4 regions of the Mesorhizobium erdmanii genome follow, and region 2 is predicted to be linked to each of the others. Evidence: riboswitches for the same ligand, from Rfam matches in the RefSeq annotation. Region 2 holds a riboswitch; each other region holds the start of a gene.
The links. A riboswitch is a leader RNA that binds a small molecule or an ion and turns the genes downstream of it on or off. The one in region 2 is predicted to bind cobalamin.
Positions count from the first base shown of each region.

Region 1: linked by a shared signal. The riboswitch ahead of bluB (5,6-dimethylbenzimidazole synthase) and the one ahead of EB233_RS01995 (aromatic ring-hydroxylating oxygenase subunit alpha) in region 2 are both predicted to bind cobalamin.
Region 3: linked by a shared signal. The riboswitch ahead of metE (5-methyltetrahydropteroyltriglutamate--homocysteine S-methyltransferase) and the one ahead of EB233_RS01995 (aromatic ring-hydroxylating oxygenase subunit alpha) in region 2 are both predicted to bind cobalamin.
Region 4: linked by a shared signal. The riboswitch ahead of EB233_RS16510 (DUF1636 family protein) and the one ahead of EB233_RS01995 (aromatic ring-hydroxylating oxygenase subunit alpha) in region 2 are both predicted to bind cobalamin.

Region 1 is NZ_CP033361.1:5,084,645-5,092,188, reverse strand. It holds gene EB233_RS24825 (MFS transporter) at 1-143, opposite strand, end outside; gene EB233_RS24820 (TetR/AcrR family transcriptional regulator) at 260-868, shown strand; gene EB233_RS24815 (hypothetical protein) at 959-1,942, shown strand; partial or broken gene bluB (5,6-dimethylbenzimidazole synthase) at 2,062-2,664, opposite strand; cobalamin riboswitch at 2,737-2,938, opposite strand; gene EB233_RS24805 (histone deacetylase family protein) at 3,060-3,986, shown strand; gene EB233_RS24800 (exodeoxyribonuclease VII small subunit) at 3,990-4,241, shown strand; gene EB233_RS24795 (DUF2277 domain-containing protein) at 4,285-4,551, shown strand; gene EB233_RS24790 (pirin family protein) at 4,561-5,481, shown strand; gene dxs (1-deoxy-D-xylulose-5-phosphate synthase) at 5,722-7,544, shown strand, end outside.
Region 2 is NZ_CP033361.1:441,919-449,462, forward strand. It holds gene EB233_RS01965 (carbohydrate ABC transporter permease) at 1-99, shown strand, start outside; gene bglA (beta-galactosidase BglA) at 104-1,768, shown strand; gene EB233_RS01975 (ABC transporter ATP-binding protein) at 1,798-2,910, shown strand; gene EB233_RS01980 (DUF680 domain-containing protein) at 2,988-3,224, opposite strand; gene EB233_RS01985 (DUF680 domain-containing protein) at 3,292-3,495, opposite strand; gene EB233_RS01990 (DUF680 domain-containing protein) at 3,567-3,767, opposite strand; cobalamin riboswitch at 4,263-4,464, shown strand; gene EB233_RS01995 (aromatic ring-hydroxylating oxygenase subunit alpha) at 4,580-5,827, shown strand; gene EB233_RS02000 (FAD-binding oxidoreductase) at 5,848-6,942, shown strand; gene EB233_RS02005 (PqqD family peptide modification chaperone) at 7,078-7,506, shown strand; gene EB233_RS02010 (serine kinase) at 7,541-7,544, shown strand, end outside.
Region 3 is NZ_CP033361.1:6,124,861-6,132,404, forward strand. It holds gene EB233_RS29470 (OmpW/AlkL family protein) at 84-776, shown strand; gene EB233_RS29475 (cytochrome P450 family protein) at 873-2,105, shown strand; gene EB233_RS29480 (NAD-dependent succinate-semialdehyde dehydrogenase) at 2,424-3,881, shown strand; cobalamin riboswitch at 4,019-4,218, shown strand; gene metE (5-methyltetrahydropteroyltriglutamate--homocysteine S-methyltransferase) at 4,333-6,663, shown strand; gene EB233_RS29490 (DUF982 domain-containing protein) at 7,385-7,544, opposite strand, start outside.
Region 4 is NZ_CP033361.1:3,403,552-3,411,095, reverse strand. It holds gene EB233_RS16530 (NADH-quinone oxidoreductase subunit C) at 1-464, opposite strand, end outside; gene EB233_RS16525 (NuoB/complex I 20 kDa subunit family protein) at 469-1,050, opposite strand; gene EB233_RS16520 (NADH-quinone oxidoreductase subunit A) at 1,041-1,406, opposite strand; gene EB233_RS16515 (winged helix-turn-helix domain-containing protein) at 1,728-2,927, shown strand; cobalamin riboswitch at 2,957-3,160, shown strand; gene EB233_RS16510 (DUF1636 family protein) at 3,201-3,626, shown strand; gene cobW (cobalamin biosynthesis protein CobW) at 3,629-4,666, shown strand; gene cobN (cobaltochelatase subunit CobN) at 4,686-7,544, shown strand, end outside.

The sequences.
Region 1 (7,544 bases), 2.0 Mb from region 2:
AGCCAATACTCACCGCGTGTCTGCGACAGCATCGCGACGATGCCGATCGGCGCCATCGCGATCGGCAGGCGCGCCATGAAGCCGGCGGCTGCAAAGCCTTTGGCTCCTGGGGCGCGGAAGATTTCCGAATAGGGGTTTTGCATGGGTTCCTCGACAAAGGACAATTCGACAACTACATACGAAGCGTATGAAGATTAGATAGAGCATACGCGGCGTATGTCAATTGGCATACGTCACGTATGTGGATAAGGCCAGAAGCATGCACCGACCCCGCAAGGAGATGATCGCCGAGACGCGCGCCAAGCTGATCGCCGCCGCCCGCCAGGCCTTCGGCACGACAGGCTACGCCGAAGCGTCGATGGACGATTTCACCGCATCGGCCGGACTGACGCGCGGCGCCCTCTATCATCACTTCGGCGACAAGAAGGGGCTTCTGGAGGCGGTTATTGCCGAAATCGATGCCGAAATGGCGGCTCGGGTGAATGAGGTCGCATCGAAGGCGCCGACCCGCTGGCAGCATTTCGTCGACGAATGCACGACCTATATCGAGATGGCGCTGGAGCCGGAAATCCAGCGCATCATGTTCCGGGATGGCCCGGCCGTGCTGGGCGATCCGGCGCAATGGTCGAATGCCAATGCCTGCGTCGGTTCAATGACCGATCACCTGACCGCGCTGCAGGGGGAAGGAGTGGTCGTCCCCAGCGTCGACCCGGAGACCGCCGCGCGGCTGATCAATGGCGCCAGCAGCCAGGCGGCGCAGCGGATCGCCAATTCGAACGACCCTGAAGCGACGTCGAAGATGGTGGTGGCGGCGTTCAAGCAACTGCTCGAAGGCCTGCTCAGAAAACCGGATACCCCGAGGAACTGAAATCCCGTCTGCGGCCTGGTGCGCGCCCCCGATTGACAATCTTCGGGGTGAGCGCATCCTTTGCAGCCATCTCTGAGGGGAGATTCGGGCATGTGGGATTTCGAGATCGGCAGGTCGGTGTCCATCATGATGCGGACCTGGCCCTTCATTGTCTTTCGCATGATCGTCTATTTCGGCATTACGCTGGCCTACATCGTCGCGACTGGCACCGGTGCCTCGGTCGGCTTTGGCGTCGGCCATATCTCTACCGATCCCGACGGGCCGATGTCCTTCGCCCTGTGGGGCGGGGTGGTCGGCTTTGGCGTGGTCTCGATCGCCGTCTACTGGATCCGCGAATACATCCTCTACGTCGTCAAGGCCGGCCATATCGCCGTCATGGTCCATCTGATCGATGGCCGGGATGTTCCCGACGGCCAGAACCAGATCGCCTATGCCAGGCAGGTGGTGACAGAGCGTTTCGCCGAGGCCAATATTCTTTTCGTCGTCGACCAGCTGGTCAAGGGTGCCATCCGCGCCATCACCGGCCTGCTCGGCGGCATTGCCGCCTTCCTGCCCATTCCCGGCTTGAGTGGCCTGGTCTCTTTCATCAACACGGTGATCCGCCTGTCGCTGACCTATGTCGACGAGATCATTCTCGGCTACAACATCCGCATCAACTCGTCCTCGCCCTTCGAAACCGCGCGGCAAGGCGTCGTGCTCTACGCCCAGAACGGCAAGACCATGGTCAAGAACGCCGTCTGGCTGGCGGTGATCATGTGGGGCGTGTCGTTCGTCATCTTTCTGCTGATGCTGGCTCCGGCCGCCGCAATTTTGTTCCTGATGCCAGGGCAGCTCGCCGGCTGGGCCTTCGTTCTCGCCATCGTCTTCGCCTGGGCCTTCAAGGCGGCGTTTATCGAGCCCTTCGCCATCGCCTGCCTGATGCAGGTCTATTTCAAGACCATCGCCGGCCAGGTGCCCGATCCGGCCTGGGACGCTAGGCTGGCCGAGGCGTCGTCGAAGTTCCGGGAGTTGAAGGACAAGGCGCTGGCCTCGTTCGGCGGCTCACGCTGGGGCACGGCCGGCGCGACGCGCTGATCAGCGGCGCATGCCCGCTCAACAACAAAGCCGTTGAGGCGAGACGCCGTGGATTTGAGCGGCGCTTCGCCTTGCCCGCCAAAAGTCTCGCTCATGATCAAATCGGGCAGCGGCAGGCGCCGACCCCAGCCATGCGTTTCAAGGTCCGGTTTGGGAGCGAACTCGGAAACACGGCCGACGCAGAGATAGGCGATCGGCGTCACATGCTCGGGAATGGACAGCAGGTTTTTCAATGCTTTTGGTTCGATGATGCTGACCCAGCCGACACCCACGCCTTCGGCCCGTGCCGCCAGCCAGAAATTCTGCACCGCGCAGACCGTGCTGTAGAGATCCATTTCCGGATTGTGCCAGCGTCCAAGGGGTGAGCCTTTCGAACGCTCGCGGTCGCAGGTGATGCAGATGTTGAGCGCGCTTTCGCAGATGCCTTCCAGCTTCAGCTTGCGGTAGAGCGCCTGCCGCTCTTCCACGACGGCCGGCAGCTCCTGTTCGCGCGCGGCCAGGAACAGGTCGCGCACTTCCGCCCGTCGCGCGGCATCGCGAATGACAATGAAATTCCAGGGCTGCATGAAGCCGACTGACGGCGCGTGATGGGCGGCAAGCAGAAGCTGCGCCAGCACCTCGTCTTCAAGCGGAGTCGGCAGGAAATGGCTGCGCACGTCGCGCCGCGTGAACATGGCGCGGTAAACCGCGTCGCGCGCCGCCTGTTCAAATCCGTCGCCCATTGGAGCGGTCATGGCTTCCGGCATCGCTTGTCCCCTTGCGATTCCAATCAATGTCATCCGCCTGACCATGCGGATGACGATGCCTGCCAGGCCGGTCTTCTGGCTCGGGATCAACCCGCCTCCGGTGCCTTCCCGTCATCGACAGTGGCATTTACCGGCGCGGTCCCCCTTACAGCGTTGGGCACGCCACGGAATCAAACCGTGTTCCCGATTCTCCCGCCAGAGCATTTGCTAAACAAACAGACCGGCGGGCACCAGGCAGTGGCGGCACCTTACGCCGAAGCGCCCGCGAACGCCAATCCCCGCGGCGACGCCAATGGACGCAGGTATGATTTTCCCCAGCGATCAAGCCGCAATGCATGGCCATCGCGGCGCCGGGGCACTAGATAGGAAGCATGACAACCCGTCTCTACACCCATCCGATCTTCCTTGAGCACATCACTCCGCCCGGTCACCCCGAACGGCCGGATCGCTTGCGCGCCATCGAGCGCGTGCTCGACGACGAGGCCTTTGCCGCGCTTGACCGTGTCAAGGCGCCGGAAGGCGACGAGGCCACCATCCTCTACGCCCATCCCGCCGATTTCGTCGCCCGCGTGCGCGCCGCCATTCCCGACGAGGGTATCGCGCGCATTGATGCCGACACCACCGCCAGTCCTAAGAGCTGGCAGGCGGTGATCACCGCGATCGGCGCCGCCAACGCCGCCGTCGACGATGTCTTTACCGGCCGGGCCGACAATGTCTTTGTTGCCGCGCGCCCACCCGGCCACCACGCCGAAAAGACCACGGCCATGGGTTTCTGCTTCTTCAACACTGCCGCGATCGCGGCCCGTTACGCGCAGAAGAAGCATGGCGCCGAGCGTGTCGCCGTCGTCGACTGGGACGTGCATCACGGCAATGGCACGCAGGACATTTTCTGGGACGATCCCTCGGTGCTCTATTGCTCGACCCATCAGATGCCGCTCTACCCCGGCACTGGCGCCAAGAACGAGACCGGCGCCGGCAACATCGTCAACGCGCCGTTGGCGCCGCAGACCGGCAGCGAGGTGTTTCGCGATGCCTTCCTCTCGCGGGTGCTGCCGGCGCTCGACAATTTCGCGCCTGACCTGATCATCATTTCGGCCGGCTTCGACGCGCACCACCGCGACCCGCTGGCCGAAATCAATCTCACCGAGGACGATTTCGACTGGGCGACCGGCCAACTGATGCAGCGCGCCACGCGCCACAGCGGCAACCGGCTCGTCAGCCTGCTCGAGGGCGGCTACGATCTGCAGGGACTGGCATTTTCGGTCGCCGCCCATGTCGGGCGACTGATGAAAGGATGAATTATGGCTGCTGAGACCAACGAAGACGTCAAGGCGATGAGCTTCGAACAGGCACTCGACGCGCTGGAGAAGATCGTCGATGATCTGGAGCGTGGCGACGTACCGCTCGACCAGTCGATCCGCATCTACGAACGCGGCGAGGCGCTGAAGGCGCATTGCGACCGGCTGCTGAAGGCGGCCGAGGACAAGGTCGAGAAGATCAGGCTGTCGCGCGACGGCAAGCCGGTCGGAGCGGAGCCGCTCGACGCCGAGTGACTGAAAATTGGGGCGGGAAGAAAACAGGTAGGGAGTTCAAGCAATGTGCCGAAACATCAAGACCTTGTTCAACTTCGAGCCGCCGGCCACCAATGACGAGGTGCGCGACGCGGCGCTGCAGTTCGTGCGCAAGCTGAGCGGCTCGACCAAGCCTTCCAAGCGCAACGAACATGCATTCAACCATGCGGTCGAGGCGATTGCCGCGGCGGCGCGCGATCTCGTCGATTCGCTGGAGACCAGCCAGGAACCGCGCAATCGTGAGGAAGAGGCTGAAAAGGCGAAGGCCAGATCAGCACTCCGATTTGCCTGAGAGCCAGCCATGAGCTTCTTCCCGGGGAAAGACCCTGAAGCCGGCGACGCCTTTGCCAGCGATCAGATCGAGCTGATGGTCATCCCGAACGCCAAGGACATTGGCGGCTTCGAGGTGCGCCGCGCCTTGCCGACCGCCAAGAGGCGGCTGGTCGGGCCGTTCATCTTCTTCGACCGCATGGGGCCGGCGATCCTGCGTCCCGGCCAGGCAATGGATGTCCGCCCGCATCCGCATATCGGCCTGTCGACGGTGACCTATCTATTCGACGGCAAGATCAGGCATCGGGATTCGCTGGGCACCGAAATGGTGATCCAGCCCGGCGACGTGAATTTGATGACCGCCGGGCGCGGCATCGTCCACTCCGAGCGCACACCTGAAGAACTGCGCGGCGCAGCGATGTCGATCTCCGGCTTGCAGACATGGCTGGCCTTGCCGGACGGCAAGGAAGAAGTCGCGCCGGTGTTCGAGAACACCGCTGCCTTGCGGCTTCCCGACATTGATGCCGAAGGCGTCAGCGGCCGTGTCGTCATTGGCGATTTCCAGGGGCTGCGCTCCCCGGTGAGGGCCGATGCCGAGACGCTTTATGCCGATCTCAGGCTGGCGCCGGGCGCCAGCGTAAAGATACCGGCCGAGGCGGAAGAACGCGCCATCTATACGCTCCAAGGCGAGGTCGCGATTTCTGGCGATGTCTTTCCGGCCGAGCGGCTGCTGGTCTTCCGGCCCGGCGACGAGATCATCATATCGTCGCAAGGCGGCGCGCATTTCATGCTTTTCGGCGGCGCCTCGCTCGGTTCGAAGCGCTACATCTGGTGGAATTTCGTCTCCTCGTCGAAGGAACGCATCGAACAGGCCAAGCAGGAATGGAAGACGGGCCGCTTCGACATCGTTCCTGGAGATGCGGAAGAGTTTATTCCGCTGCCGGAAAACTGATGCATGTCGCCCAAAAGTGGCACGGTTTTGGGATCACGACATGCATTAAAACAAGTGAATATCGCCCAAAAGCGGCCCGGTTTCGGGACCAGGGTGTGCACGAAAGCAAGGACTTGACAGTGCGTCGCATAGGCTGTTTCGACGCGCTGTCCTTTTGAGAGCTGGCCTGCGTTACCGACACGCATTTACTTTCGCCGGCCGGCGGCCTATCCCGCCGTTGAACAGAAAGCCCGAGCACCCGTGAACGCAACGCCGCATACGCCGCTTCTCGACAAGGTCCGCATTCCGGCGGATCTGCGCGCGCTTGACGAGAGCGAGTTGCCGCAACTGGCGTCCGAGCTTCGCCTCGAACTGGTCGACGCGGTGTCCCGCACCGGCGGTCATCTTGGCGCCGGCCTCGGCGTCGTCGAACTGACGGTGGCGCTGCACTATGTCTTCAACACGCCTGACGATCGCCTGATCTGGGATGTCGGTCACCAGGCCTATCCGCACAAGATTCTGACCGGCCGGCGTGATCGTATCCGCACACTGCGCCAGGAGGGCGGCCTGTCCGGCTTCACCCGCCGCGCCGAGAGCGAATACGATCCCTTCGGCGCCGCTCATTCCTCGACATCGATATCGGCCGGTCTCGGCATGGCCGCCGCGCGCGACCTCGCCGGTGGCCGCAACAACGTTATCGCCGTCATCGGCGACGGCGCCATGTCGGCCGGCATGGCCTATGAGGCGATGAACAATGCCGGCGCGCTCGATGCCCGGCTCATCGTCATCCTCAACGACAACGACATGTCGATCGCGCCGCCGACCGGCGCGATGAGCGCCTATCTGGCGCGGCTGGCCTCCGGCAAGGCCTATGCCGGCCTGCGCGATTTCGGCAAGAAGCTGACCTCTTACCTCGGCAAGCGCGCCGATCGGGCGATCACCAGGGCGGTCGAGCATGCGCGCGGCTATGTCACCGGCGGCACTTTGTTCGAGGAGCTCGGCTTCTATCACATCGGACCGATCGACGGTCATAATCTCGAACATCTGATCCCGGTGCTGAAGAACGTCCGCGACAATGGCGAAGGCCCGGTGCTGATCCATGTCGTCACCCAGAAGGGCAAGGGCTATGCGCCGGCGGAAGCCGCCGCCGACAAATATCACGGCGTCAACAAGTTCGATGTCATCACCGGCGCGCAGGCCAAGGCGCCGGCCAATGCGCCGGCCTACACCAAAGTCTTCGCTGAAAGCCTGATTGGGGAAGCGCGCGAGGACGACCGCATCGTCGCCGTCACCGCCGCCATGCCGAGCGGCACCGGCCTCGACCTGTTCGGCGAGATCTTCCCGTCCAGAACCTTCGATGTCGGCATCGCCGAACAGCATGCGGTGACCTTCGCCGCCGGCCTGGCAACGGAAGGCTACAAGCCGTTCGCCGCGATCTATTCGACGTTCCTGCAGCGCGCCTATGACCAGGTCGTGCACGATGTTGCGATCCAGAAACTGCCGGTGCGTTTCCCGATCGACCGCGCCGGTTTCGTCGGCGCCGACGGCGCCACCCATTGCGGCGCTTTCGACACCACTTTCCTGGCAAGTCTGCCGGGCTTTGTCGTGATGGCGGCTGCCGACGAGGCGGAACTGCGCCACATGGTGCGCACCGCCGCGGGCTATGATGGCGGCCCCATCGCCTTCCGCTATCCGCGCGGCAACGGCGTCGGCGTCGACATGCCGGAGCGCGGCTCGGTTCTCGAAATCGGCAAAGGACGCATCGTCCGGGAAGGCTCCAAGGTCGCACTGTTGTCCTTCGGCACGCGCCTGCAGGATTGTCTGATCGCTGCCGAGGAGCTTGGCGCGGCTGGGCTTTCCACCACCGTTGCCGATGCCCGTTTCGCCAAACCGCTCGACGAAGACCTGATCCGGCGGCTTGCCCGCTCGCATGAGGTTCTGGTGACGGTGGAGGAGGGCGCCATTGGCGGCTTCGCCAGCCATGTGCTGCAGTTCCTCGCCCATGAAGGACTGCTGGAAAGCGGCCTGAAGGTGCGTCCGCTGGTGCTGCCCGACGCGTTCACCGACCACGCCAAGCCGGAAAA
Region 2 (7,544 bases):
TCGGCCTTCATCACCATCATCGTGCCGCTGATCGTCTTCTTCTCGCTACAACGCTATTTCGTCCGCGGGCTGCTTGCCGGTTCGGTGAAAGGAGGCTGAGACCATGCAATCCGCTTTGAAAGCCAGTTCGAACCCCGACCTCGCCATCGATCGCGACTGGTGGCGAGGCGCTGTCATCTACCAGATCTATCCGCGCAGCTACCAGGATTCGAACGGCGACGGCATCGGCGACCTCAAGGGCATTATCGGGCGGCTGCCCTATATCGCCGCACTCGGCGCCGACGCCATCTGGATCTCGCCCTTCTTCAAGTCGCCGATGAAGGATTTCGGCTACGACGTCTCGGACTATTGCGACGTCGATCCGATGTTCGGCACGCTGGCTGATTTCGACGAGCTGACGGCGGAGGCGCATCGGCTGGGTCTCAAGGTGATGATCGACGAAGTGCTATCGCACACCGCCGACAGCCATCCCTGGTTCAAGGAAAGCCGGTCGAGCCGCGCCAATCCGAAGGCGGACTGGTACGTCTGGGCGGACGCCAGGCCTGACGGCACGCCGCCCAACAACTGGCTGTCCATCTTCGGCGGTTCGGCCTGGCAGTGGGACACCAGCCGCCAGCAATATTACCTGCACAATTTCCTCGCCGAGCAGCCCGACCTCAACTTCCACAACCGCGACGTCCAGGACGCGCTGCTCGACGTCACCCGCTTCTGGCTGGAACGGGGCGTCGACGGCTTCCGCCTCGACACGATCAATTTCTACTTCCACAGCCAGGGCCTGGAAAACAATCCGCCGCTGGCGCCGGAAGAGCGCAACGACCAGACCGCACCGGCGGTCAATCCCTACAACTACCAGGACCATCTCTACGACAAGAGCCGGCCGGAAAACCTCGGCTTCCTCGAACGCTTCCGCGCCTTGCTCGACGAATATCCGGCGACCGCCGCTGTCGGCGAGGTCGGCGATTCCCAGCGCGGGCTGGAAGTGGTGGCAGCCTATACAGCCGGCGGCAAGCGCGTGCACATGTGCTATTCCTTCGACTTCCTGGCGCCGGAAAAGATCAGCGCGGCCAAGGTCCGTTCGGTGCTCGAAGCCTTCGGCAGGGTCGCCAGCGATGGCTGGTCGTGCTGGGCTTTTTCCAACCATGACGTGATGCGCCCGGCCTCGCGCTGGGCCGCCGGCGAAGCCGATCCGGTCGCCTATCTCAAGATGATCTCGGCGCTGCTAATGTCGCTGCGCGGCTCGGTCTGCATCTACCAGGGCGAGGAACTCGGCCTGGGCGAAGCCGACTTGCGTTTCGAGGATTTGCAGGATCCCTACGGCATCCGCTTCTGGCCGGAATTCAAGGGCCGCGACGGTTGCCGCACGCCGATGGTGTGGGATGGCAGCGCCAGGAATGGCGGCTTCTCCCAGGCAAAGCCATGGCTACCGGTGCCGGCCAAGCATCTGTCGCAGGCAGTCAACGTCCAGCAGGGCGACCAGGCTTCGCTGCTCGAGCACTACCGGCGCTTCCTCACCTTCCGCCGCGCCCATCCGGCGCTGGCCAAGGGCGACATCACCTTCATCGAAAGCGAGGGGGACACCGTCGCGTTCACGCGCCGCGCCGGTAACGAACAGATCGTCTGCGCCTTCAATCTGGGCGCCAAGCCGGCCAAGGTTGACCTTGGCCGCGGATCGCTACAACCTTTGCCCGGACACGGGTTTTCCGGGCAAGCGAGCACCGGTTCGGTGGACCTCGGCGGTTATGGTGCCTGGTTCGGACGCATAGACTGATTTTTGGAACTCACTGGAGGAGGAAACCAATGGCCGATGTCAATCTGAGACAAGTGAAGAAGTCCTACGGCAATCTCAACATTCTCCATGGCATCGACCTCGATATCAAATCCGGCGAGTTCATCGTCTTCGTCGGTCCGTCGGGCTGCGGCAAGTCGACTTTGTTGCGCTCCATCGCCGGGCTCGAGGAAATCACGTCCGGCGAGCTCAAGATCGACGGCGAGGTGGTGAATGACGTGCCGCCATCGAAGCGCGGCATCGCCATGGTGTTCCAGTCCTATGCGCTCTATCCGCACATGACCGTCTACGACAACATGGCGTTCTCGATGAAGATCGGCAAGGAAAGCAAGGCCGAGATCGACAGGCGGGTGCGGCAGGCCGCGGAAATCCTGCAATTGACCAAGTATCTCGACCGGCTACCCAAGGCGATGTCGGGCGGCCAGCGCCAGCGCGTCGCTATCGGCCGCGCCATCGTGCGCAATCCGAAAGTGTTCCTGTTCGACGAGCCGCTGTCGAACCTCGATGCCGCACTGCGCGTCGCCACGCGTATCGAGATCGCCAAGCTGAAGGAATCGATGCCCAACACGACGATGATCTACGTCACCCACGACCAGGTCGAGGCGATGACACTGGCCGACCGCATCGTCGTGCTCAAGGACGGTCATATCGAGCAGGTCGGCACGCCGATGGATCTCTACAAGAAGCCCGGCAATCTGTTCGTCGCCCAGTTCATCGGCTCGCCAGCCATGAATATCCTGCCGGCGACGATCGACAAGACCGGCAACCCTACCGTCGTCAGCCATGTCGGGGGACGGAAGGCAACGGTGCCGATTGCGACGCCGGCCTCGTCCAAGGGTGCGGCGGTAAGTTTCGGCGTGCGGCCGGAGGACCTGATGGTCGCCACCGGTGCGGATTACCTGTTCGAGGGAACGGTCGACTATGTCGAGCAGCTCGGCGAGGTTCAGCTGGTCTATGTCGACATCGGTCGCGCCGACCTGCCGCTGGTGACCAAGCTGCCAGGCAATGTCGAGGTCAAGCGCGGCTCGACATTGCGGCTGAGCGCCAATGCCGAGGACCTGCATATCTTCGACACCGACGGGCGGTCCTTCGCGCTGCATGAAGCGGAAGCAAAGGCGGCTTAAAGCGCGCGTCGCGTCGACAACGCAAAAAAGAGCGGCGGGCAATGCCCGCCGCTCTTTTTTAGAATCGACTTTGGCTGTTAGCGGCCGAAGAGGTTCCGGTCGGCGCCCTGGGGTGCCGACTTCTGTACGTCGCCCGACGAATTGAGCAGCTTGTAGACGGGCGAGCCGCTTTCACGGATCGAAGCCGTGCGCGAATTGTCAACCGAAGTCGCGGCAGGCTGGTTGGCGCCATTGGAGCCGTAATTGTCACTGCCGGCGAAAGCGCTGCCGGAGATGGCCAGAACGGCGGCGGCAGCAAGGATGATCTTCTTCATTTCAAGTCTCCTGAATTTTGAGTGTCACGGGAGCAACGGCGCAAGCAGCAGCTCCCGGAATCGGCTGTTAGCGGCCGAAGAGATTGCGGTCGGCACCCTGAGCAGGGGCCTGGACAGCCGGCTCCGACTTCTTGATCGAAGCCGTGTACGAGCCGTCGGTCGAAGTAGCAGCGGGCTGGTTGGCGCCATTGGAGCCGTAGTTGTCGCTACCGGCGAAAGCGCTGCCGGAGATAGCCAGAACGGCGGCGGCAGCAAGCATGATCTTTTTCATTTCAAGTCTCCTGAATTCTTCGAGTTCGCCAGGGCAGCGAGCCAAGCCCGCCGCCTGCTGGAGATCGGCAATTAGTTGTTGCCGAAGAGGTTGTGGTCGGCACCCGTGGCAGGCGTCTGGGCAGCTGGTTCCGACTTCTTGGTCGAAGCGGTGTACGAGCTGTCGACAGCAGCAGTGGCTGCGGGGGCATTCGAACCATAGTGGTCGCTACCAGCGAAGGCGCTGCCGGAAATGGCCAGAAGGGCGGCGGCAGTGAGAACAATCTTTTTCATTTTGGGTACTCCAGTATTTTTTCCGTCCGTCTAGCGGCGTGTCTTGGGATTAAAAATCGCGTCGTTCGGACCGCCCCGATGTGGGAGAGCCAGCCTGCCGTTTCCAATCACGAAGTTGTTCCGTGTGGACCAAGAATCCACCACTTGAAATTGTACCAAGACCTTCCAACGCAGATGTTTTTGTTTTTGATATCAAACTTTTAGGCAAAAGCAGCAGCGCGATCACCAACTGTATCCGAAGCTCAGCGTTCACACCGTCCTGCACGCACCGTCAACAGAAACGAACCGTTCGGTTCGATTTTAGAATCTGCTAATAGTCACTTTTCGAAACCGTTAACCGTTTTGCTCCCGTTCCGGGGGCGACTTCGATAGCCGGCACCGCCGGCAGCAAGACGATTTTCGCGACCGCCCTCTTGATCGGATCATGGGCGCATGCGTGTCGCGCCACATGGATGCGATGTCGCTTTCATGCCGATGTCGCAAACGCTGTCGTGATTAGATCAAGTCATCTCAGGTGCCGCTTCGTGACGATGGAGCGGAGAATTGGGAAGCCGGTCAGAATCCGGCGCTGCCCCCGCAACGGTGGTGGAGTTCAAGTCGCAACGGGAGACCACTGGGCGAAAGCCTGGGAAGGTGTCGCGATCGTCCGCAAGGACAACTCCAGAGCCCGGAAACCAGCCCGCGATTTTTTGAACTCGACTGATCGCGGTGGGCGGTCAAGAGGTGGATGGCGCACGCCCGGCTTTTGCCGCCCCGCGCCCGATCCTTCCTCAATCACCACCATAGTCAGTCCTTAGACACGAGGACAGGACATGGATACGCGCAACGACATGCTGAGGCTCTTGAGCGGCCGCAGGGACGGATTCTCGCTTGAACAGCCCTTCTACACGGATCCCGATTTCTTCAAGCTCGACATGGAGCTGATCTGGTACCGCGACTGGCTGTTCATCGGCCATGATTGCGAACTGCCGAAGCCCGGCAGCTTCATCACCGTGCAGATCGGCGACTATCCGGTCGTGCTGGTGCGCGACCAGCAGGGCAAGATCAACGCTTTCCACAATTCGTGCCGCCATCGCGGCAGCCGCGTCTGCAACACCGACAAGGGAATGGCCGCCAAACTGGTCTGCCCCTATCACCAGTGGACCTATGAGCTTGACGGAAAACTGCTGTTTGCCCGCCAGATGGCCGATGGGTTCGACAAGAGCCAGTTCGGCCTGAAGCCGGTCGCCTGCGAAAGCGTGGCCGGCTATATCTTCATCTGCCTGGCCAAGGAGCCCGCCGACTTCGCACCGATGCGGGCGATGATCGAACCCTATCTCAAGCCGCACCGCTTGAATGAAGCAAAAATCGCTTTCGAGAGCACGATCGTCGAAAAGGGCAACTGGAAGCTGGTCTGGGAAAACAACCGCGAGTGCTATCATTGCGCCGGCAATCACCCGGAACTGTGCAAGACCTTCCCGGAAGCTCCGACGGTGACCGGCGTGCAGGGCGCCGACAGCGATCCGGAAATGCTGGCGCACTGGGCCAAATGCGAGGCCGACGGCTTGCCGAGCAAATTCCGCATCGACCCCGCCGGTCAATACCGCGCCACCCGCGCGCCGCTGCTGCGTGACGCGGTCAGCTACACGATGACCGGCAAGCGGGCGGTGAAGAAGAACCTCTCCGACACGGTCTCCGCCGACCGCATCGGTACGTTGATGCACTATCACTACCCGACAACCTGGAACCATATCCTGATCGACCATGCCGTAACCTTCCGCGTACTCCCGATCAGCGCCACCGAAACGGCGGTGACGACGAAATGGCTGGTCCACAAGGATGCGGTCGAAGGCGTCGACTACGATCTTGCCGAACTCACCCATGTCTGGACCGAGACCAACGACCAGGACCGCCGCATCGTCGAGGAAAATGCCTTCGGCATTCTGTCGCCTGCCTATGAGCCCGGCCCCTATTCGGAGTTGCATGAGGGCGGTGTGATCCAGTTCGTCGACTGGTACGCCCGCTTCATCGGCCCGCGACTTGCCGACGATGGCCGGCCGGCCCTGCGCAGTGTGGCCTGAGAGGTTGAGGGATGAATGCGATGACGGATCTTGGCCTCTATCGCCATCTCGACCAGATGGCGCCCTGGAACGACAGGCTGCAGGTGCTGGAAGTGATCGGCGTCAGCGACGAAGCGCCTGACGTCAGGACCTTCACCTTCCGCTCCGACAACCAGACCTGGTTCCGCTACAAGCCGGGCCAGTTCGTGACGCTGGAACTGCCGACATCCGATGGGCCGCTGATGCGCACCTATACGCTTTCGTCCTCGCCATCGCGGCCATTTTCGATCGCGGTGACGGTCAAGGCGCAGGCCGGCAGCATCGGCACGCGCTGGATGTTCGATCATCTGGTGCCCGGCTCGCATGTCAAGGCTTACGGGCCGAGCGGTGACTTTTCGCTGCACAGCCACCCGGCGGCCAAATATCTGTTCATCTCGGCCGGCTCCGGCGTGACGCCGATGATGTCGATGCTGCGCTGGCTGAACGACTGCGCGCCATGGACCGATGTCGGTTTCGTCAACTGCGCGCGGCGCGCCGAAGAGATCATCTTCCGCAAGGAGCTCGAACTGCTCGGCGGCCATATGCCTGGCCTGTCGCTCGGCTTCATGATCGAGGAACGGTCAAGCCGCGAGGGCTGGTACGGCCATATGGGTCGGATCGATGCCATCCGGCTGCCGCTGCTGGCGCCCGATTTCCGCGAACGCGAGATCTTCTGCTGTGGTCCGGACCCCTTCATGCGCGCCGTGCGCGGCATGCTGGAAGCCGCCGGCTTCGACATGACGAAATACCACCAGGAGAGCTTTGCCGCACCCGCGGTGGAGGAAGTCCCGGCGCCGTTCGCCGCGCCGGACAGCGTGACTGTTCCCGTCGAAGCCGCGACAGCGATCCGCTTCGCGCTTTCGGATGTCGACGCCGAATGCGTCGCCGGCCAGACCGTGCTGCAGACGGCGCGCGCCTCGGGCGTGCGGATACCGGCGGCCTGCGAATTCGGCCTATGCGGAACCTGCAAGGTGAAGAAAGTCTCCGGCGCCGTCGAGATGAGCCACAATGGCGGTATCCTCGATCACGAGATCGACGACGGCTTCATCCTCGCCTGCTGCTCGAAGCCACTGTCGGCGCTCGAAATCGAGGCGTAATCCGCTCAGACCCTGATCGATGACCGGCGTCTCGACGGCATCGGTTACCTTGCCAACGAAGAACCGAGCGTTTACAGGCGTTGTCAGTGGACGCGATCCCGGGTAGGGGCGGGATCGCGAAGCGGGGCAACAATGATGCGTGATTGCGACGCCTATGCGGTTGCGAGCAGGGATATCGTCTTCGAATCCTTCGATGGCGAGGCCGTGGTGCTCAACCTTGCCAATGGCAAATATTTCGGCTTCTCCGATTCCGGCAGCAGGGTGTGGCAGGCACTCTCGTCCGGGGTCGACGCCCAGGCCCTGATCGGGCTGGCCGCCGGCGGCTCGACAATAGACGCTGCTGAGCTCGGCGATTTCATATCGCAATTGCTCGAACTGGAGTTGCTGGTGCGTTCGGAAGCTGCGGCGCAACCGCTGCCGGGCGAGTTGCCTGCCGAGCTTGCCGCAACCAGCGAACCACTTACCGTGAGCATTCACGACGACCTCGCCGACCTGATCATCGTGGATCCCATCCATGAGGTCGAGGAACCCCTCGGCTGGCCGGCGGTCAAACAGGCGTCCTGACGAGCCGGCCGCGTTTGAGATAGAGGGGCGCAGGATGC
Region 3 (7,544 bases), 920 kb from region 2:
AGCGCTCCGTCAATCTCGATTGATGCGAGCAGGATTCAATCAAGGCGCAGTGCGTCGCTTCTGAAGATCAAGGAGAGAAAAGTATGGCGAGAGCGCGAATTGGCGTGGCCCGGGCAATGACAGCGGCTGTCGTCCTCATCGTGGCGGGACAGGCCGGCGCGGCAGATGTTGGGCAAGCCGCGAGCGTCCCGCAGGCAGAAGCCTGGGTCGCGGAAGCGCCAAGCCCCTGGCAGATCCGCCTGCGTGCGTTGGGGGTGATCACCGAGGATTCGGGCTATGTCAATGCGGTACCCGGCTCCGGTCTTTCTTATTCGAACACCGTGACGCCGGAACTCGATATCTCATATTTCGTCACGGACAACATCGCCGCCGAACTCATACTCGGCACCACCTATGCCAACATCGATGGCCAAGGTGCGATCGGCGGGCTTGGCAAGGTCGGCAAGGTTTGGCTGCTGCCGCCAACGGTGACATTGCAGTATCATTTTACCGATCTCGGCGCCTTCAAACCCTATGTCGGCGCCGGCGTGAACTATACGATCTTCTATCATCAGCAAGCCGGCAGCGCCGATGATCTCAAGGTCAAGAACACATTCGGCGCCGCGCTGCAGGTCGGATTCGACTACATGGTGGACGAGCACTGGGGCGTCAACTTCGACGTGAAGAAGCTTTTCCTCAAGCCCGACTTCGACGTCACTGTCGCCGGCGCCAAGCTCACAGGCAAGGCCAATCTCGATCCCTGGTTGATAGGCGCAGGTGTCACTTACCGCTTCTAATTTCGAAAGCACCCTGAAGGGGCACTCTTCGAAGTCCGCGCGCGGATCTTCCGTGCCGAGAAGTGGACCCGCGATGGTCTTGAAGGAGTTGTTGGCATGCGCGTAGAAAACGATCATTGCGACGTGATCGGTGTGCCGGCCGCTCCCACGCAACTTGATCGTCTTTCTTCTGCGATTCTGCGGCAGGGGGGGATGGCGCGAGTCTCGCTGCCAGGCGATGTGGTGACCTGGGCGGCAGCCCGTCACCAGACGCTCAGGCAGATGCTTTCCGACCAGCGTTTCAACAAGGACTGGCGACAGTGGCGGGCGCTGCAGGCCGGCGAGATTCCCGAGAATCATCCGCTGATCGGGATATGCAAAGTGGACAACATGACCACGGCGCACGGCGCCGATCACCGGCGCTTGCGCGGCCTGCTGTCCAGCAGCTTCGCGCCCAGTCGTATCGCCTTGCTGGCGCCACGGGTCGAACAATGCGTCGATCGACTCCTGGCCGAGATGGCGCAGCGCGGCGGCAGTGCCGATCTGATGAGCGAGTTCGCCGCTCCGCTGCCCACCAACGTGATCGCCGAACTCTTCGGTTTGCCGGACGAACAGCGCGAAGAGATCGTCGCGCTCACCTACAGCCTGGCCAACACCTCCGCCACAGCCGAAGAGGTGCGACAGACGCGGCAGCGCATCCCGACGTTCTTCCGTCGCCTGATCGCGCTCAAGCGGGGCCGGCTCGGCGATGATCTGGCTTCGGCCCTGATCGTCGCGCGTGACAAAGGCGAGCTCGTTTCCGACACCGAGCTCATCGACATGCTGTTCATGGTGCTCTCCGCGGGCTTCGTGACCACCGCCGGCGTCATCGGCAATGGCGTGCTGGCATTGCTGACGCATCCGCAGCAACTGCACCTGGTGCGCAGCGGCCAAGTTCCGTGGTCACAGGCGATCGAGGAGATCCTGCGCTGGGGCAGCTCAGCGGCCAATCTGCCGTTCCGCTATGCCACCCAGGACGTGGAGATCGACGGATGCATGGTCCGCCGCGGCGATGCCGTCCTGATGGCGTTCCATGCGGCGAACCGGGACGAAAAGGCCTTCGGTCCCGGCGCCGACAGGTTCGATGTCACCCGGCGGCACAACCCGCATCTGTCGTTCGGCGAGGGGCCGCATGCCTGCCTGGGCGCTGCGCTGGCGCGCCTGGAATTGCGCTGCGCCTTCCCCGCACTGTTCGGGCGGCTGGAGGATCTGGCGCTGACCATCGCCCCGGAGGACGTCGTCTACATGCCGTCTTACATCATTCGCTGCCCGCAGCGCCTGCCGGTCACCTTCCGGCCTTCCAGCGCTTAGAGAGTGCGGCATTCACCCCGGATTCACTGATTGCGAGCGGAAGACTCGACCAGTTGATTTGCCTGAGAAGCAGGCGCTCGCCGCGGTACCTGATGTCATCCCGAAGCTCGGGCAATGAGCGTCGGTCGCATACGCCCTGCCCCAGACCTCGCTTCAGCTGGCTTTTGCCGGTATCGGACGCGGCGAGCCCGAATTCTCTACCAGCCGTATGGTCGAGGCCCTTTAAAGAACCCGCAGGTGCGGAGTACAAACCGAGGCCTGCCGACTTACGTGTCCGCTGTGTTTGAGAGGAATTTAGTATTGCCCCTGTGCCTGCCGATGATCCGCCACCTGAAATCCCCTGACCTGTTTCGCGCCATCGATCGCCTGCCGGCGCTCGGCATGCCGGTTAGCCAGCGGACATTCGAGGTCCTCAACCCATCGAGCAGCGAAATGCTGGCAATACTTCCGGACATGGGTGTGGAGGAGACACGCGCTGCGGTCGACAAGGCCTACGTAGCGCAGCCTGGATGGGCGGGGCTGACCGCCCGAGAACGCAGTGACGTTCTGTGGCGCTGGCATCAGCTCATCATCGACCACGCCGATGACCTTGCCGCGATAGTGACCGCGGAAATGGGCAAACCCCTTGCCGAGGCCAAGTCGGAATTGTCGCATGCGGCGGCCTACCTGCAATGGTACGCCGAAGAAGCCAATCGCATCTATGGCGAGACGATCCCCGCACCCTCGACAGACCGTCGCATGCTGGTCATCAAGCAGCCGATCGGTGTGGTCGGCACGATTACCCCATGGAATTTCCCGGCGTCGATGGTGGCGCGCAAGATCTCGCCGGCCCTGGCGGCCGGCTGCGCGATCGTGCTCAAACCTGCTGAACAGACGCCGCTCGTGGCAGGTGCAATGTTTGCCCTCGCGCAGCAGGCCGGCTTTCCCGACGGCGTCATCAACCTGGTCTATGCGTGCGAAGGTGATGCCGTTGGACGCGAACTCTGCTCCAATCCCAAGGTTCGAAAGATCAGCGTTACGGGCTCGACCGAGGTTGGCCGGCTGCTCATGCGCCAGTGCTCCGAACAGATCAAGAAGGTCAGCCTCGAGCTCGGCGGCAATGCCCCTTTCATTGTGTTCGACGACGCTGACATTGACGCCGCGGTTGACGGCGCAATCCAGGCGAAGTTCCGCAACGGCGGCCAAACTTGCGTTTCGGCAAACCGTCTTTACGTCCAATCGAGCGTTCACGATGAGTTCGTCGAGAAGTTCGTGGAGAAAGTCCGGCACTTGTCGGTCGGCGACGGCTTCGCTGCCGGAGTGGACATCGGACCGCTCATCGACAGGCATGCTCTGGCCAAGATCGAGTCGCACATCGCAGATGCCGTTGCCAAGGGTGGGGCTATTCGATGCGGGGCCGAACGTATCGGCAAGGATGGCACCTTCTTCAAGCCCACAGTGCTTACCGAAATTTCCAGCATCATGGCGGTTGCGCAAGAGGAGACTTTCGGGCCGCTGGCGCCAATCATTCGCTTCCACGATGCCGATCAGGTTGTGCGTGAGGCCAACGACACGATCTACGGCCTCGCCGCCTATTTCTATGCCTCGAACCTCAAGCGTGTCTGGCGCGTGGCCGAGGCATTGGAATATGGCATGGTTGGCATCAACACGGGTCGTATGTCTTCGGAAGCAGCGCCCTTTGGCGGCATGAAGCAGTCGGGCATCGGGCGGGAGGGTTCTCGCCATGGCCTCGAGGACTACCTCGAAATGAAATACCTCTGCATGGGTGGGATTTGAAGCTTCTGCCTGCACGCTCGCAAGATCCGGCAATTCAGCGGGCGTGCTGAGCACCAGGCTACGGGGCAACTGGTGAGCGTTTCGCATAATCACATAGACATCTCGTTATATGGTATTGACAAGGAGCGAAGCGGCTGTGATTGTGCGCATGTCATGGTTCTCCGCGCGGCACTGCCGTAGCGGAGCTAAGAGGGAAGCCGGTGCGACACCGGCGCTGCCCCCGCAACTGTTAGCGGCGAGCCAAGCCCATTGATGTCACTGAGGCGAACGGCCTCGGGAAGACGGGCGCAGGCTTTGACCCGCGAGCCAGGAGACCTGCCACGACCAACAACGTCCACGGGCGGGGTGTCTGGTGGTCGCGGCAGCTCGGCTTCGTGCCGCCTGCTCGCGCGTTCCTTGTCCCCCGCCCCAACCATCGGGGTATGGCATGACTGTCTCTCAACAAATTCCTGTGGCAACGCTCGGCGTGCCGCGTATCGGTCGACGGCGGGGACTGAAATTCGCGCTTGAAAACTACTGGTCCGGAAAATCTCCCGCTGCCGACCTGCTCGCGACGTCGAAGGCGCTACGCGCCGCCAGCTGGAGGGAGCAGCACGATCGCGGCGTGTCGAAAATCCCGTCCAACGATTTCTCGCTTTATGACCATGTGCTCGACACCGTCGCCATGGTCGGCGCCGTGCCGGCACGATACACCTGGACTGACGGCGAGGTCCCACTCGATACCTATTTCGCCATGGCGCGCGGCAACCAAGGTCAGGCCGCTGATTGTGGACATGCCGGTGACGAGCATGCGGCCAATGGGCATGGCCTTGCGGCGATGGAAATGACCAAATGGTTCGACACCAACTATCACTACATTGTGCCGGAACTCAGGGACGACCAGAGCTTTGCCCTCTCGTCGGCGAAACCGGTCGATCATTTCCTTGAGGCCAAGGCCCTCGGCATCCACACGCGCCCGGTCCTGCTTGGACCGGTTAGCTTTCTCAAGTTGGCGAAGTCACCTGAGGAAGGTTTCAACCCTATCGCCCTCCTGCCACGGCTGCTGCCCGTCTACGAGGAGCTCCTGCGGAGGCTGAAGCTCGCGGGAGCCGATTGGGTGCAGATCGATGAGCCGGCGCTCGTGGTCGATCTGGTTCCCAACGAACGGGATGCGCTCCAATTCGCCTACTGCCGGCTGTCAAAAGCAGCACCGGAGTTGAAGATCATGGTCGCTACCTATTTCGGATCGCTGGGAGACAATCTCGAGACCGCAATTTCTCTGCCCGTGGCGGGACTGCACGTCGACCTCGTGCGCGCTCCAGAGCAGTTGGAGACCGTCGGCCGGCTCGCGCAGAAGGAACTTGTGCTCTCGCTCGGGCTGATCGACGGGCGCAACGTCTGGCGCGCGAATCTGCCTGCCATACTTGACCGCGTCAAGCCGATCGTCGCCGGCTGGCCGCTGGACCGCGTGGAGATCGCCCCGTCCTGCTCGATGCTGCATGTGCCGATCGACCTGGACATGGAGACGGCACTCGATGCGGATGTGAAGTCGTGGCTCGCCTTCGCGGCGCAAAAGACCGACGAGCTGGTCGTGCTCGCCCGTGCCCTGGCCGAAGGCCGGGACGCGGTCGCCGCCGAACTGGAGGCGTCGGCTGAGGCTGCCGCCGTTCGCGCGACATCCGCGAAGGTGCATGATCCGCTCGTCGAAGGCCGGGTCGCCGGCATCAACGTCGGCATGACGCGCCGCAAGAGTGCATTCACCGTGCGCTCCAAGCTTCAGGCCGACACGTTTGGCTTGCCCTCCTTCCCCACCACGACGATCGGCTCCTTCCCGCAAACAGCCGAGGTTCGCAAGGCGCGGGCAGCTCATGCCAAGGGCAAGCTGAGTTACGTCGACTATGAGGCGTTCCTGAAGAAAGAGATAGAAGCCGCCGTTCGCTGGCAAGAAGAGATCGGACTCGACGTGCTGGTCCACGGCGAATTCGAGCGCAACGATATGGTGCAGTATTTCGCCGAGCAGCTCCGCGGCTTCGCCTTCACGCAACACGGGTGGGTGCAGAGCTATGGCTCGCGCTTTGTGCGACCCCCGATCATCATTGGAGATGTGTCGCGACAAAATCCGATGACACTAAACTGGTGGCGATATGCCCAGTCGATGACGCCGAAGCCGGTGAAGGGCATGCTTACCGGCCCGGTGACGATCCTCAACTGGTCCTTCGTCCGAGACGACCTTCCCCGCTCAGCCGTCTGCCGACAGGTCGCGCTCGCCATTCGCGACGAAGTGAGCGACCTCGAAAAGGCCGGCGCCAGGATGATCCAGATCGACGAAGCCGCACTGCGCGAGGGCTTGCCGCTGCGCGAGGCCGACTGGCAGGCCTATCTCGACTGGGCCGTCGAATGCTTCCGGCTGGCTTCAACGGCGGTCGGCGATGCGACCCAGATCCACACCCATATGTGCTACTCCGAGTTCGGCGATATCGTGGACGCGATTGCCGCAATGGATGCCGATGTGATCTCCATTGAAACCTCGCGCTCGCAGATGGAACTGCTTGATACGCTTCGAACCTTTAAGTATCCGAACGACATCGGTCCTGGTGTCTATGACATTCACTCGCCGCGGGTCCCGGAAGTGGGCGAGATTTCCAACCTCATCATGCTTGCGCGCGAGCGATTGCTGGATGGCCAACTGTGGGTGAATCCCGACTGCGGTCTCAAGACGCGCAGATGGGAGGAGGTCCGCCCTGCCCTGGTGAACATGGTGGCTGCAGCACGCGCAATTCGGGAAAAAGCGCAGACGGCGTAGGGCTAGGTGCCACTCGCCGGCGGTGAGCGGCAACGCCACACACCGGGCGATCTTGGGGGAGTCTATCCGGCGCGCCCAAGGCAATCGAGCTGCCGGTGACGAAGCGCCTCGGCAACCTTGTCCTGGCTGAGCCCTTGTTATGGCGGGTTGAAGTCAGCTGTTCCAGAAGCCCCGCGTTGGCAGGCGATCGAAGGAGGCCGGCCGCAAATGAGCCGGCCAGAAACGAGACGGCTCACGGCCAGCCAGCTTCGGATTATTCCGTAATCGATAAATCCAGTATCATTATCATCTCCCCGATCTTGATCGCCGAAACCCCGCTCCCGACCGTCGGACGAAGCATCGGCGATCACGCGCCGCCGGTCCGCAGAGCGCGTTCCGGGAGACCGAATGCACGGCCAAGCTGGGGAAGGATTCGAACGGCACTTCTGGAGACGATTGAGGCGGCATCGACGCTCCGCCATCTGCAGCGGGCCAACTCCCGCTCGATGGCTCCGTCTGCCTCTGTCTCCAATCACGATCGCCGCGAAGGCGAAGCCGAGCGGCCCCCAGCTGGCTGGCGGCCCCCTTGTGTTTTGATGGTGGAAGATTAGGCGCCGGACCAGGAAAGCCGTCGCGGAAAGAGCGGGGTTGGCTTGCTCCTGGCGGATGCCGGCAAAGGTATTCGGACCGCGCTCAATACCGATGCGCAGATGGCCGAAATTCACGAGCGGCGTCCTAAATCTCAATCGCTGCGCAGAATGCGTGCTTCGAGCGCGGCTGCAACGAAAGCTCGTCGAGCGGCAGGTGGATGGGTTTTGCCGCGTAACACCTGCAGACAGGTGTCCATCGCTATTCTGCGTTTATCGGTCTCATGATGCAGATCCCGCAGCAAGATAGCGGCC
Region 4 (7,544 bases), 3.0 Mb from region 2:
TCGACGAAACCGGTCAGCGGGAAATCCTTGCGCAGCGGATGGCCTTCGAAACCGTAGTCGGTCAAAAGCCGGCGCAGGTCGGGATGGCCCGAGAACAGCACGCCATAGAGATCGTAAGTCTCGCGCTCGAACCAGTCGGCACCCGGGAAAACGCCGGTGATCGACGGCACCATCGTGTCTTCGTCGGCCTGCACCTTGACGCGGATGCGCACGTTCTGCTTCGGCGACAGCAGGTGGTAGACGACGTCGAAGCGCTTGGCCCGCGACGGATAGTCGGCGCCGCAGACATCGATGATGGAGATGAACTGGCAGCGCGCGTCGTCACGCAGGAAGGTCACCACTTCGATGAGGTCGCCCGGGTCGACATGGATGGTGAGTTCGCCATAGGCCAGCACCGCGTCATTGACGCGGTCGATCAGCTTCTCGCCGAGATAAGTCGACAGTTCGCTTAGGGAAGCAGCCATGGATTTACCGTTCGATCGTGCCGGTGCGGCGGATTTTCTTCTGCAGGAGAAGAATGCCGTAGAGCAAAGCTTCGGCGCTCGGCGGGCAGCCGGGCACATAGATGTCGACCGGCACGACGCGGTCGCAGCCGCGCACCACCGAATAGGAATAGTGGTAATAGCCGCCGCCATTGGCGCACGAGCCCATCGAGATGACGTAGCGCGGCTCCGGCATCTGGTCGTAGACCTTGCGCAGCGCTGGCGCCATCTTGTTGGTAAGCGTGCCGGCGACGATCATGATGTCGGACTGGCGCGGGGACGCGCGCGGCGCGACGCCGAAGCGCTCCGAATCGTAGCGCGGCATCGAGGTGTGGATCATTTCGACCGCGCAGCACGCCAGACCGAAGGTCATGAACATCAGCGAGCCGCTACGCGCCCAGGTGATCAGCGCCTCGGTCGAGGTGACCAGGAACCCCTTGTCGGCGAGCTCATTGTTGATTTCGAGGAAGAAGGGATCGTCCTCCCCCACCGGCCGGCCGGTGTTGGGATCGATAATGCCCTTCGGCTTCGGCGCGACGAGGGTGCCTGAACTGTCGTTCAATCCCATTCCAGCGCTCCTTTTTTCCATTCATAGGCAAAGCCGATGGTCAGCACTGCCAAAAACACCATCATCGACCAGAAGCCGAGCATGCCTATCTTCGAGAAGGACACCGCCCAGGGAAACAGGAAGGCCACTTCGAGGTCGAAGATGATGAACAGGATCGACACCAGGTAGAAGCGGATGTCGAATTTCATGCGGGCGTCGTCGAACGAGTTGAAACCGCACTCGTAGGCGGAAAGCTTTTCGGGATCGGGATTGCGGTAGGCCACCAGGAACGGTGCGGCCAGCAGCGCCAGGCCGACGACCAGTGCCACGCCGATGAACAGGACGATGGGCAGGTACGAACTGAGGAGTGCGTTCATGCAGCGGCTTTCCGTTGGCGCCAATCCACTTTGATTACAGCACCGGACCTTAATGCGGAAGCGTGACAGTTTAACCGCTGAACCGTTTTAAGGGCCTATGCTGCAACGCGGCGAGGGTTAGCGCAGCACTTCCAGCGAAGCAAGTCAAACCTTGTTCAAAACACCGAGCTGGACGGCATTACAGGAGAAACTGGTACGATCGGCTCCTGTTTGATTTCCTTCATTTTTTACTCCACTTTTCTCTCCTGACAGGATAGCCGCCAAAACCCTGCTAGCATGGGCTGGAATCACCATCCAAATCACCCGCAGAGTGACGTTTGCATGAAGGAAAAGATCTCGCTCGCCACCGCCCGGCGCATCGCGCTTGCCGCCCAGGGGTTTCTCGATCCCCGCCCAAGTGGCACACCCGACCGCCGCCACTTCGCCCGGGTGCTCTCGCGCACCGGCCTGCTGCAGATCGATTCCGTCAGCGCCGTGGTGCGCGCTCACTACATGCCGCTCTACTCGCGGCTCGGCCCCTACCCGCTCGCTCTGCTCGACAATGCCGCCGTGACGCGCAAGCGCACGGTTTTCGAATACTGGGCGCACGAAGCCTCGTTCCTGCCGGTCGAGACCTACCCGCTGATGCGCTGGCGCATGAAGCGTGCCGAGCAGGGCGACGAGATGTATCTGGGGCTGGCCAAATGGGGCCGCGAGCACGCCGCGTATATAGAAGAGATCTACCGCGAGGTCGTCGCGCGCGGCCCGATCGCCGCTTCGGCGCTGGAAGGCCAGAAAGGTTCGGGCGGCTGGTGGGGCTGGAGCCATGCCAAGCATGCCTTCGAATGGCTGTTCTGGGCCGGCCGCATCACCACCGCGCACCGCCGCGGCTTCGAGCGCTTCTATGATCTGCCCGAGCGCGTGCTGCCGCAGGCGATCCTCGATCTGCCGGTGCCGGCAGCCGAGGACGCGCACCGCGAACTGCTGCGAATTTCCGCCCGCGCCCACGGCATCGCGACATCGGGCGATTTGCGCGACTATTTCCGCCTGTCGCCGGCCGACATGAAGGGCCGGCTGGAGGAGTTGGTCGAGTTGGGCGAGTTGCTGCCGGTGCGTGTCGAAGGCTGGGACAAGCCGGCTTACCTTCACAAGGACGCCCGTCTGCCCCGGAAAGTCGAAGCTCGTGCCCTTCTCGCCCCCTTCGATCCCGTCGTCTTCGAACGCTCGCGCTCGGAGCGGCTGTTCGACTTCCACTACCGCATCGAGATCTACACGCCCGCCGAGAAACGCCAATACGGCTACTACGTCCTGCCCTTCCTGCTCGGCGACCGGATCGTCGCGCGCGTCGATCTCAAGGCCGACCGGCCAGCGAGCGTGCTGCGCGTCCACGCCGCCTACGCCGAGCCCGGCGCACCGCCCGAAACGGCGGCTCCGCTGTTCGAGGAACTGAAGCAGATGCAGGACTGGCTTGGCCTTGAGCGTATGGAAGTGACGCCGGCCGGCGATCTGGGCCCGGCGCTGGCCGACATCGCAGTGTCGTAAGCCCGCGTTGACACCGCCACCCGCAAAAGCCTAAATCCGATCCAGACGGTCCCTTGCCCGCAACGGCAAGGGCTAAGAGGGAATGCGGTGCGGGATGAAAATCTCAAATCCGTGGCTGTCCCCGCAACTGTAAGCGAAGAGCCAAGGCCGAAAGCCACTGGGAGGTTCCCGGGAAGGCGGCACCAAGGCGATGACCCGCGAGCCAGGAGACCTGCCGTCTGCGACAAAAGAATCCGATCGCCCGGCGGGTTTCCGGGCAAGGAGCCCGGCTTTTTGGACCAGAACAGCAGTTTTTCGGCTGGCACAGCGGATATCCGGTCCGCCAACGGCGACGCCTTGGCCGAGGTCACGGTCATTGTCTGTGCTTCCTGCCGTGACGAAACCGGCTCGGATGCCCATCCTCGCGCCGGCGAACTGCTGGCTGATGACACACGGCGAGCCGCATCGGGCGAAGTCCGCGTCCGCACCGTCGAGTGTCTCGGCAATTGCAAGCGAAGGCTTAGTGCCGCGATCCTTCGCGACGGTTGCTGGAGCTATGTCTTCGGCGACCTGACCGCGGCCAGCGGCGCCGACCTCGTCACCGGCGCCAAACTTTTCGCCACGTCGACCGACGGCCTCATCCCTTGGCGCGGCCGGCCCGATTCCCTCAAGCGCGGCCTCGTGGCCCGCATTCCTCCCCTCGACCTGTTGAAGGATTGATCATGAGCGCCTCCCTATCCCGCGTCCCGTGCACCGTCGTCACCGGCTTCCTCGGCGCCGGCAAGACGACGCTGGTCCGCCATCTCCTGGAGAACGCCGGCGGCAAGCGCATTGCCATCATCGTCAACGAGTTCGGAGACATCGGCATCGACGGCGAAATCCTCAAAGGTTGCGGCATCGACACCTGCCCGGAGGAAAATATCGTCGAACTGGCCAATGGCTGCATCTGCTGCACCGTCGCCGACGATTTCGTGCCGGCGCTCGACCAGATCCTGTCGCTGACGCCGAAGGTTGACCACATCCTGATCGAGACCTCGGGCCTGGCTTTGCCCAAGCCCCTGGTCCAGGCTTTCCAGTGGCCGACGGTGAAGAGCCGCGTGACCGTCGACGGCGTCATTGCCGTGGTCGATGGTCCCGCACTTGCCGAAGGCCGTGTCGCCAACGACATGGACGCCCTGCAGGCGCAGCGTGCCGGAGATGACAGCCTCGACCATGACGACCCGGTGGAGGAAGTGTTCGAAGATCAGATCGCCTGCGCCGACCTGATCATCCTGTCTAAAAGCGACCTTATGGACGCCGCCGGCTCGGCCCGCGCCAACGCCATTATCGGCGAACATTCCGCCCGCGCCGTGCAGGTCGTGCCGACCTCGCACGGCAAGGTCGATCCTTCGGTTCTGCTTGGGCTCGGTCTCGCCGTCGAGGATGACATCGAGAACCGCAAGTCGCATCACGACGGCGCATTCGACCATGAGCATGACGATTTCGACACCTTCATCGTCGACATCCCCTCGATCGCCAATCCGGACGAACTGGCCAAGCGCGTCGCCACTGCGGCCGAACAGGAAAACGTTCTGCGCGTGAAAGGCTTCGTAGAGGTCGGCGGCAAGCCGATGAGGCTCCTGCTGCAGGCCGTCGGCCCACGCGTCAATCACTATTACGACCGCGCCTGGACGGCCGAGGACGACCGGCGGTCGCGCCTCGTCGTCATCGGCCTCAAGGGGCTGAACCGCCCGGCGATCGAGCGTATACTCGCCGGCTGATTTTCAGGCACGGGCCGCGATGCACATTCTCACCACGACATCCGCCTCGCTCGACGATCTCGCCGAGCCGGTCGATCTGCGGCAGACCCCGGCGGATATCGTGGCGCTGTCCTTCACCGACAGCGACCTCGCCGGCCTGGCGACAGCGTGGAAGGCGGATGCCGGCCGCTTGCCGTCTATGCGGCTCGCGGCATTGCGCGACCTGCGCCATCCCATGTCGGTCGACCTCTGGATCGACAGCGTCGCCCGTCACGCCAAGATCATCCTGGTGCGCATTCTCGGCGGCTACGACTGGTGGCGCTATGGATGCGACCAGCTTGCATCGATCGCCCACGAACGCGGCATAAAACTGGCGTTGCTTCCCGGTGAAAGCCACGACGAGGATGTCAGGCTGATCGAGGCCTCGACGCTGCCGCGCGAGGAATTGGACGGTCTGCTCAGCTATTTTCGCGAGGGCGGCCCGGCTAATATGGCAGCGCTGATGCAGCGGCTGGCGGGGCTGGCCGGGTCGCAAGTGGATATCGTCGAGCCCGTCGCAGTACCAAAAGCTGGTTACTACGAGCCCAACCGCGGCGTCATCCCCCTCCCCCTTGAGGGGAGGGTCCGGCCGCAGGCCGGGGGTGGGGTCCTCTCCGAGGCGCGCCTGCCTAAAGGAGCGCCGAACCCGGTCGCACCGACCCCACCCGGCCCTGCGGGCCACCCTCCCCTCGAGGGGGAGGGAAAGGTCGTGCCGATCCTCTTTTATCGCTCGATGCTGTTGGCCGCCGACGTCGCGCCGATCGACGCCCTCGTTGAAGCGCTGCGCCAACGCGGCATGCGCGCCGTCCCCATCTTCGTCTCCAGCCTGAAGGACCCGGCGTCACTCGCCGTCGTGGAAACAGCCCTCGCCACGCTTCAGCCCGCCGCCATCATTACAGCCACGGCCTTCGCCTCAGGCGCCGAACCGGGCGTCGAAACCCTGTTCGACCGGGCCGGCGTGCCTGTCTTCCAGGTCATCGTCGCCACCACCCGCCGCGATGCCTGGGAAAACAACCAGCGCGGCCTGGCGCCAGCCGACCTCGCCATGCATGTCGTGCTGCCCGAGCTCGACGGCCGCATCCTGGCCGGCGCCATTTCCTTCAAGGGCGAGAGCGATGTCGATCCAGCCCTTGGGCACCGCGCCTTCGCCAACCGGCCGGAACCGGATCGCGTGGCGCAGGTGGCGGACCGCGTCGCGGCGTTCATCAAGTTGCGGGAGACGGCCCGGGCGTCGCGCAAGCTGGCCATCCTTATCCCAGATTATCCGAGCGCGCCGGGGCGAACCGGCTACGCCGTCGGATTGGATGTGCCGTCCAGCGTGCTGGCCATGCTGCAAGACCTCCGCGAACATGGTTATGCGGTTGAGGGGATTCCGGAGACGCCGCGTGAGTTGCTGGGGTTGCTGGGTGTGGGCGATCAGGGTTTGAGCCTGGACGACTATATCGAGTTCTCGAAAGGCTTGCCGCCTGAGGCTAGTGCTGCGGTAGAAGCCGCTTGGGGCAAGGCAGAAGAGACACAAAGCTTCCCCTTCCGCGCCGCCACCTTCGGTAACATCACTGTCGCCCTGGCCCCCGATCGTGGCCGATCCGCCGATCGCCGCGCCGATTACCATGATCCAACGCTCCCCCCGCGCCATGCCTTGCTTGCCTTCGGCCTGTGGCTGCGCAAATCGCTCGGCATCCATGCGCTGATCCATGTCGGCGCCCATGGCACGCTGGAATGGCTTCCGGGAAAGACCGTTGCGCTGTCGCAAGCCTGCTTCCCCGAGATCGTCACCGGTGCCGTGCCGGTCATCTATCCCTTCATTGTCTCCAATCCCGGCGAGGCGGCACAGGCGAAGCGCCGCATCGCCGCCGTCACCCTCGGCCATCTGCCGCCTTCGCTGACCGGCGCCGGGCTCGACGAGGATCAGCACAAGCTCGAACGCCTGGTCGACGAATATGCCCAGGCCGATGGCCTCGACCGCCGTCGCCGCGACCGCTTGGCGAAACTGATCGTCGACACGGCGCAGAAAACCGGCCTCGCCTCCGAAGCCGGTGTCGCCACAACCGACGCGCCGGACGAGGCGCTGCGCCGCATCGATGCCTGGCTCTGCGACCTCAAGGATTTCGCCATCAAGGACGGGCTGCATGTCTATGGCCGCGCGGCCGAAGGCGAACCCGACGCCATGCGCCGGCAAAGCGCGGAGGTCGAGAAGGCGGCGCTGCTTGCCGCGCTCGATGGCCGTCACGTCAAGGCCGGCCCGGCCGGCGCCCCGGCGCGTGGACGCTCCGACGTGCTGCCGACGGGCCGCAACCTGTTCACCTCGGACCCGCGCACCATGCCGACGCCGACCGCCTATGATCTCGGCAGGGCCGCGGCGGAGGAAGTGGTGCGCGGCTACATGCAATCGCATGGTGACTGGCCGCGTTCGCTGGTCATCGACCTCTGGGGGTCGGCCTCGCTGCGCACCGGCGGCGAGGAGATCGCGCAAGGCCTGGCGCTGATGGGCTGCCGGCCGCAGTGGGATGCCGCCACCGGCCGCGTCACCGGCATCGAGGTACTGCCGCCGGCCACGCTCGGCCGCCCGCGCGTCGACGTCACGTGGCGCATATCGGGCCTGTTCCGCGACATGTTTCCGACCCAGATCGCGCTGATCGATGCCGCCGCCAACGCCGTTGCCGCGCGCGACGAGGACGATTCGGAAAACCCGCTGGCGGCAAAAACCCGCGCCGACGGCAAGGTAAGCCCGCGTATCTTCGGCACCTCGCCCGGGACCTATGGCGCGGGCGTCGAGGATCTCCTGTCGAGTGGCGATTGGGGCGCGCGCGAAGAGATCGGTCGCGCCTATCTCGACGCGACATCGCATGCCTATGGTGGC